3 regions of the Streptomyces sp. NPDC056480 genome follow, and region 2 is predicted to be linked to each of the others. Evidence: riboswitches for the same ligand, from Rfam matches in the RefSeq annotation. Region 2 holds a riboswitch; each other region holds the start of a gene.
What was found. A riboswitch is a leader RNA that binds a small molecule or an ion and turns the genes downstream of it on or off. The one in region 2 is predicted to bind thiamine pyrophosphate.
Positions count from the first base shown of each region.

Region 1: another riboswitch for thiamine pyrophosphate. It lies ahead of ACFQ79_RS24490 (thiamine ABC transporter substrate binding subunit); the one in region 2 lies ahead of thiO (glycine oxidase ThiO).
Region 3: another riboswitch for thiamine pyrophosphate. It lies ahead of thiC (phosphomethylpyrimidine synthase ThiC); the one in region 2 lies ahead of thiO (glycine oxidase ThiO).

Region 1 covers NZ_JBHTSA010000060.1:22,533-24,725, reverse strand. The annotation lists gene rlmN (23S rRNA (adenine(2503)-C(2))-methyltransferase RlmN) at 1-1,065, shown strand, start outside; TPP riboswitch at 1,095-1,205, shown strand; gene ACFQ79_RS24490 (thiamine ABC transporter substrate binding subunit) at 1,303-2,193, shown strand, end outside.
Region 2 covers NZ_JBHTSA010000044.1:55,715-57,907, reverse strand. The annotation lists gene thiO (glycine oxidase ThiO) at 1-1,111, opposite strand, end outside; TPP riboswitch at 1,109-1,222, opposite strand; gene ACFQ79_RS20635 (NAD(P)/FAD-dependent oxidoreductase) at 1,305-2,193, shown strand, end outside.
Region 3 covers NZ_JBHTSA010000001.1:168,804-170,996, forward strand. The annotation lists gene ACFQ79_RS00795 (YibE/F family protein) at 1-553, opposite strand, end outside; TPP riboswitch at 592-739, shown strand; gene thiC (phosphomethylpyrimidine synthase ThiC) at 733-2,193, shown strand, end outside.

The DNA of each region.
Region 1 (2,193 bases), on a different contig from region 2:
GCCAAGAAGCCGCCGCGGCACCTGGCCGACCTCACGCCCGCCGAGCGGAAGGAGGCCGTCGCCGCGATCGGCGAGAAGCCCTTCCGCGCCAAGCAGCTGTCCACCCACTACTTCGCGCGGTACGCGCACGATCCCGCCGAGTGGACGGACATCCCGGCCGCCTCGCGGGAGAAGCTGGCCGGAGAGCTGCTGCCCGATCTGATGTCCGTGGTGCGGCACATCTCGTGCGACGACGACACCACCCGCAAGACCCTGTGGCGGCTGCACGACGGCACGCTCGTCGAGTCGGTGCTCATGCGCTACCCGGACCGGGTGACCATGTGCATCTCCTCGCAGGCCGGCTGCGGGATGAACTGCCCGTTCTGTGCGACGGGGCAGGCCGGGCTCGACCGGAACCTGTCGACCGCCGAGATCGTGCACCAGATCGTGGACGGCATGCGGTCCCTGCGGGACGGGGAGGTGCCCGGGGGACCGGCGCGGCTCTCCAACATCGTGTTCATGGGCATGGGCGAGCCCCTCGCGAACTACAAGCGGGTCGTCGGTGCCATCCGGCGCCTCACCGACCCCGAGCCGGACGGTCTCGGGCTCTCGCAGCGCGGAATCACCGTCTCCACCGTCGGGCTCGTGCCCGCGATGCTGCGGTTCGCCGACGAGGGCTTCAAGTGCCGGCTCGCGGTCTCGCTGCACGCCCCGGACGACGAGCTCCGGGACACCCTGGTGCCGGTCAACACGCGCTGGAAGGTGCGGGAGGTCCTGGACGCGGCCTGGGAGTACGCGGAGAAGTCCGGCCGCCGGATCTCCATCGAGTACGCGCTCATCCGCGACATCAACGACCAGGCCTGGCGCGGCGACCTGCTGGGCCGGCTGCTCAAGGGACGTCGGGTGCACGTCAACCTGATCCCGCTGAACCCGACACCGGGTTCGAAGTGGACGGCGTCGCGCCCGGAGGACGAGAAGGCCTTCGTCGAGGCCATCGCCCGCCACGGCGTCCCGGTGACCGTGCGGGACACCCGCGGCCAGGAGATCGACGGTGCCTGTGGACAGCTGGCGGCCGCCGAGCGCTGACCTTGTACTCTGAGGTCGAACACATCTCCATATTCCGACAGGGGAGCGCCACAGCGCTGAGAGTGCGGTCACCGTAGGACCGCAGACCCTCTGAACCTTGCCCAGGTCATTCTGGGTAGGAAGTTCGGTCGTTAACTCAAGCTGTTGCGCCCTGCCCGCGTCCGGTCCGCCGGTCGTGGGCAGGGCCGCGTCTCTTCCTGGACATACCCAGGAGGAATCTCAGTGAGCACCAATCCGGTGAGCATCAAGAAGGCCGCCGCCGCCGCGCTCGTCGCGGCGCTGGGCGTCACCACCCTCGCCGCCTGCGGCACGGACGACGTCCGCGAGGCGGCCGGCAAGTCCGGCGCGCCCGCGCCGAAGACCGTGACCCTCGTGAGCCACGACTCGTTCAACGCCTCCAAGGAGGTGCTGGCCGAGTTCACGAAGCAGACGGGCTTCACCGTCAAGGTGCTGAAGAGCGGCGACGCGGGCGAGGCCGTCAACAAGGAGATCCTGACCAAGGGCTCCCCGCAGGGCGACGTCTTCTTCGGCGTCGACAACACCCTGCTGTCCCGCGCCCTCGACAACGGCATCTTCGTGCCGTACGCGGCGAAGGGCCTGGACCGCGTCCCGGCCGAGTACCAGCTCGACAAGGAGCAGCGGCGGGTGACGCCGATCGACTCCGGCGACATCTGCGTCAACTACGACAAGAAGTACTTCGCCGACAAGAAGCTGGCCCCTCCGGTGACCTTCGACGACCTGGCGAAGCCGGCGTACCGGGACCTGCTCGTCGTCGAGAACCCCGAGCGGTCCTCCCCGGGCCTCGGCTTCCTCCTCGGTACGGCCGCGAAGTACGGGGACGAGGGCTGGCAGGACTACTGGAAGAAGCTCAAGGCCAACGGCGTGAAGACCGTCGACAGCTGGGAGCTCGCCTACAACCAGGAGTTCTCCGGCTCGGCAGGCGGCAAGCAGGCCAAGGGCGACCGGCCGCTCGTCGTGTCGTACGCCTCCAGCCCGCCGGTCGAGGTGCTCTACGGCGAGCCGCAGCCGAAGACGGCCCCCACCGGGGTCTCCACCGGCACCTGCTTCCGGCAGACCGAGTTCGCGGGCCTGCTGAACGGCGCGAAGAACCCCGAGGGCGGCAAGGCG
Region 2 (2,193 bases):
CGCCGACGACGAGTTCGCCGTTCTCGCGGGGCACCAGGTAGACGTGGCTGCCGCGGACGACGGCCCGGACCGTCCGGGAGAGGAAGGGGGCGTACGGGGCCGGTACGCGCAGCCGCAGCACCTGGCCCTTCACCGGGCGCACCGGCGGAAGCACCTCGTCCGGCACCCCCGCGAGGCGGCCGCTCAGACTGCCCGCGGCGAGGACGACCTGGTCGGCCGTCAGTTCCCCGCCGCCGGCGAGCACGACACCGCGCGCCCGGTCCCGTACCGCCGTCAGGCTCTGCGCGAGCTCGCGGTGGAAGGCCACCCCGGCGCGTTCGCAGGCGAGGAGGAGCGCGGCGGCGAGCCGGCGCGGATCGACCTGGTGGTCGCCGTCCACCCGGAGCCCGCCGCGCACTCCCGGGGCCAGCATCGGTTCGAGGCGGCGGCACTCGCGGCCGCTGAGCCACTCCGAGGTGAGTCCGCAGCGGGTCTGCAGGGCGTGCAGTTCGCGCAGGTGGGCCCGGTCGTCGGCGTCGAGGGCGACGGCGAGGGTGCCGCAGGCGCGGTAGCCGACGTCGTGGCCGGTGATCTCCTGGAGCTCGGCGACGAACGCGGGATAGCGCGCGGCGGAGGCGAGGTTGAGCCCGAGGAGGGTCTCCTCGCCGTAGTGGAGTTCGGTGACGGCGGCGAGCATCCCGGCCGCGACGTGGGCGGCGCCGCCGCCCGGGGCCGGGTCGACCACGGCGGTGCGCAGGCCGCGTCGCGCGGCCCGCCAGGCCGTGACCAGGCCGATGATGCCGCCTCCGACGACGAGGACGTCGGCGCCGCGGGCAGCGGCCCCGCGGCCGTCGGACGCCGCGGCGGACCGACCCGCGTCGGGCGTGGTGGCATCCGGTGCGTCCGTGTCGGGCGTGGTGGCATCCGGTACGTCCGCGTCGGGCGCGGTGGCATCCGGTGCGTCCGCGTCGGGCGTGGTGGCATCCGGTACGTCCGCGTCGGGCGCGGTGGCATCCGGTGCGTCCGAGGCGGGCACAGCGGTGCCCGGCACGTCCGCCGCGGATGCGGTGGTGTCCGGTGCGTCCGCCCCGGACACCCGGCCCTCGGACACATGGACTTCGGAAGAACGCATGGGCGTCCAGCCCCTCCCTTCGCCGGCATGACCCGGATCAGGTTCGTACGGTCGGAGGCCGTTCCAGCCTCCCTCTCAGCCCGGTGCGTCCGGGCTCCCGCGAGTGCTTTACGCCCGCCACACTAGCTTCCGCCTCCGGGGGGCCGCAGACCCCTCCCTTCCTGACGGTTCGTCAGATGCGTAAGGTGGTCGGGTGAGCGAGCAGAAGCAGGCACAGCAGCACGTCGTGATCGTCGGCGCCGGCATGGCGGGCGTCCAGACCGCCGTCGCCCTGCGCGAACAGGGTTTCACCGGCACCGTGACCCTCATCGGGGCCGAGCCCCACCAGCCCTACGACCGGCCCCCGCTCTCCAAGGCCGTCCTCCTCGGCAAGGCCGAGGGCTCCGCCTTCGACATCGACTTCGAGGAGCTCGGCATCGAACTCCGCCTTGGTCTCGACGTCACCGGGCTGCGCGCCGACGACCACGAGATCGACACCGAGGCCGGGCCCGTCGCGTACGACGTCCTGGTCGTCGCCACCGGCGCCCAGCCGGTCACCCTGCCCGGCACCGAAGGCGTCCCCGGGGTCCATCTGCTGCGGACCCTCGACGACGCCGTCCGCCTCGGGCCCGTCCTGGAGCGCCGGCACAGCGTCGTGGTCGTCGGCGCCGGCTGGATCGGCGCGGAGTTCGCCACTGCGGCCCGCGAGGCCGGCTGCGCCGTCACCGTCGTCGAGGCCGCCGACCGCCCCCTCGCCGGGGCCCTGCCCGCCGAGGTCACCGCCCCCATGGCCGAGTGGTACGGCGAGAACGGCGCCGAACTCCTCACCCACGCGCGCGTCCGCACCGTCGAGCCCGGTACGCCGGGCAGGGTCGTCCTCGCCGACGGCCGCGAGCTGCCCGCCGACGCCGTCGTCGTCGGCATCGGCGCGGTCCCCGCCACCGGATGGCTCACCGGCTCCGGGATCGCCCTCGACCCGAGCGGCGCCGTCACCGCCGACGAGCGGCTGCGCACCAGCCTGCCCGATGTGTACGCCGTCGGGGACTGCGCCTCCTTCCCCTCCGCCCGCTACGGGCGGCGTCTCCTCGTCCACCACTGGGACA
Region 3 (2,193 bases), on a different contig from region 2:
CCGGACCGCTGGTGACCTCGATCGTCGCCTTCGCGCACTCCCCCTGCTGCGCGTTGACCGCCTCGCGTCCCGACGGGGTCGAGGTGTCACCGGTCGGCGGGACCTGCCCCGCGTTCACGGAGGCGCAGTCCACCTGCTGGACGGCGACGACCTTGCCCTGCTCGGTCTGCCGGTCGAAGCCGACGCCGGTGCGCTCGTGCGCCGGGGTGCCACCGGGCCACAGGACCACGAGCCCGACCACGACCGCCGTGGCGAAGGGGATCAGGATCGCGGCGATGACCCTGCGCAGATGCCGGGACACCGGGGTGGCGGGCCCATGGCTGTGGCTGTGCCCGTGCGAACCGTGCGATCCATGCGATCCGTGCGCCGGACCGTGCCCGTGCGATCCATGTGATCCCTGGGATCCATGCGATCCCTCGGGTCCGTGCGATCCCTGGGATCCGTGCGCGGAACCATGCCCGTGGGGGCTGCGATCCTGGTCGTGGCCGTGCGGCTCGGGAGTCTGTTGGGGGGAAGTCACCGACCGATCATCGCAAGAACGGCGGGGGCCCACTGTTCAGCACGCCAGGGATGACGCTAGCGTGGTGACACCTTTGCACACGCGGGAGCTCGGAGCACCGGGCTGAGAGGGCGCTGATCACCGTACGCGCGTACTGAATGTACGTACGGGAGGAGGCTGCGCCGACCGCCGAACCTGTTACCGGGTAATGCCGGCGTAGGGAGATCGGTCTCATGACCATTCAGGATGCACGCACGCCTGCCTCCGAGCAGGACGACACCTCTGCCGACGGCGCTCGTACGCCGGGCTGGCACAAGGGGTACGTCCAGGGCTCGCGCCCCGACCTCAGGGTGCCGGTCCGTCAGGTGCACCTCACCAACGGCAAGGACGTCACGCTGTACGACACGTCCGGCCCGTACACCGACCCCACCGTCGACACCGACGTACGGCGGGGCCTTCCGCCGCTGCGCGAGAACTGGATCATCGCGCGCGGCGACACCGAGGAGTACGCGGGCCGCCCGGCCCGCCCCGAGGACGACGGCATCAAGCACACCTCGCCGCGCGGCGGGGGACTGAAGAACCTCGACGCGGTCTTCCCCGGCCGGCCCCGTGTGCCGCGCCGCGGCCGCGAGGGCCAGGCCGTGACCCAGCTCGCGTACGCCCGCCGGGGGGAGATCACCCCGGAGATGGAGTACGTGGCGATCCGGGAGAACGTCTCCCCCGAGGTCGTACGCGAGGAGATCGCCGCGGGGCGCGCGGTGCTGCCGGCGAACGTCAACCACCCGGAGATCGAGCCGATGATCATCGGCAAGCGGTTCCTGGTGAAGGTCAACGCCAACATCGGCAACTCCGCCGTCACCTCCTCCATCGAGGAGGAGGTGGAGAAGATGACCTGGGCGACCAAGTGGGGCGCCGACACGGTCATGGACCTGTCCACTGGCCGCAACATCCACACCACCCGCGAGTGGGTCCTGCGCAACTCCCCCGTGCCCATCGGCACCGTGCCGCTCTACCAGGCGCTGGAGAAGGTCGACGGCCGCGCCGAGGACCTGACCTGGGAGATCTACAAGGACACGGTCATCGAGCAGGCCGAGCAGGGCGTGGACTACATGACGGTGCACGCCGGCGTACTCCTGCCGTACGTGCCCCTCACCGCGCGCCGCAAGACCGGCATCGTCTCGCGCGGCGGCTCGATCATGGCCGCCTGGTGTCTCGCACACCACAAGGAGAACTTCCTCTACACGCACTTCGAGGAGCTCTGCGAGATCCTCGCGACGTACGACGTCACGTACTCGCTCGGCGACGGGCTGCGCCCCGGCTCGATCGCGGACGCCAACGACGCGGCGCAGTTCGCGGAGCTGCGCACGCTCGGCGAGCTGAACACGATCGCCAAGCGGCACAACGTGCAGACGATGATCGAGGGCCCCGGGCACGTCCCGATGCACAAGATCAAGGAGAACATCGACCTCCAGCAGGAGATCTGCGAGGAGGCGCCGTTCTACACGCTCGGCCCGCTGACCACGGACGTCGCGCCCGCGTACGACCACATCACCTCCGGCATCGGCGCCGCGATGATCGCCTGGTGGGGCACGGCCATGCTCTGCTACGTCACGCCCAAGGAGCACCTGGGCCTGCCCAACCGCGACGACGTGAAGACCGGTGTCATCACGTACAAGATCGCGGCCCACGCGGCG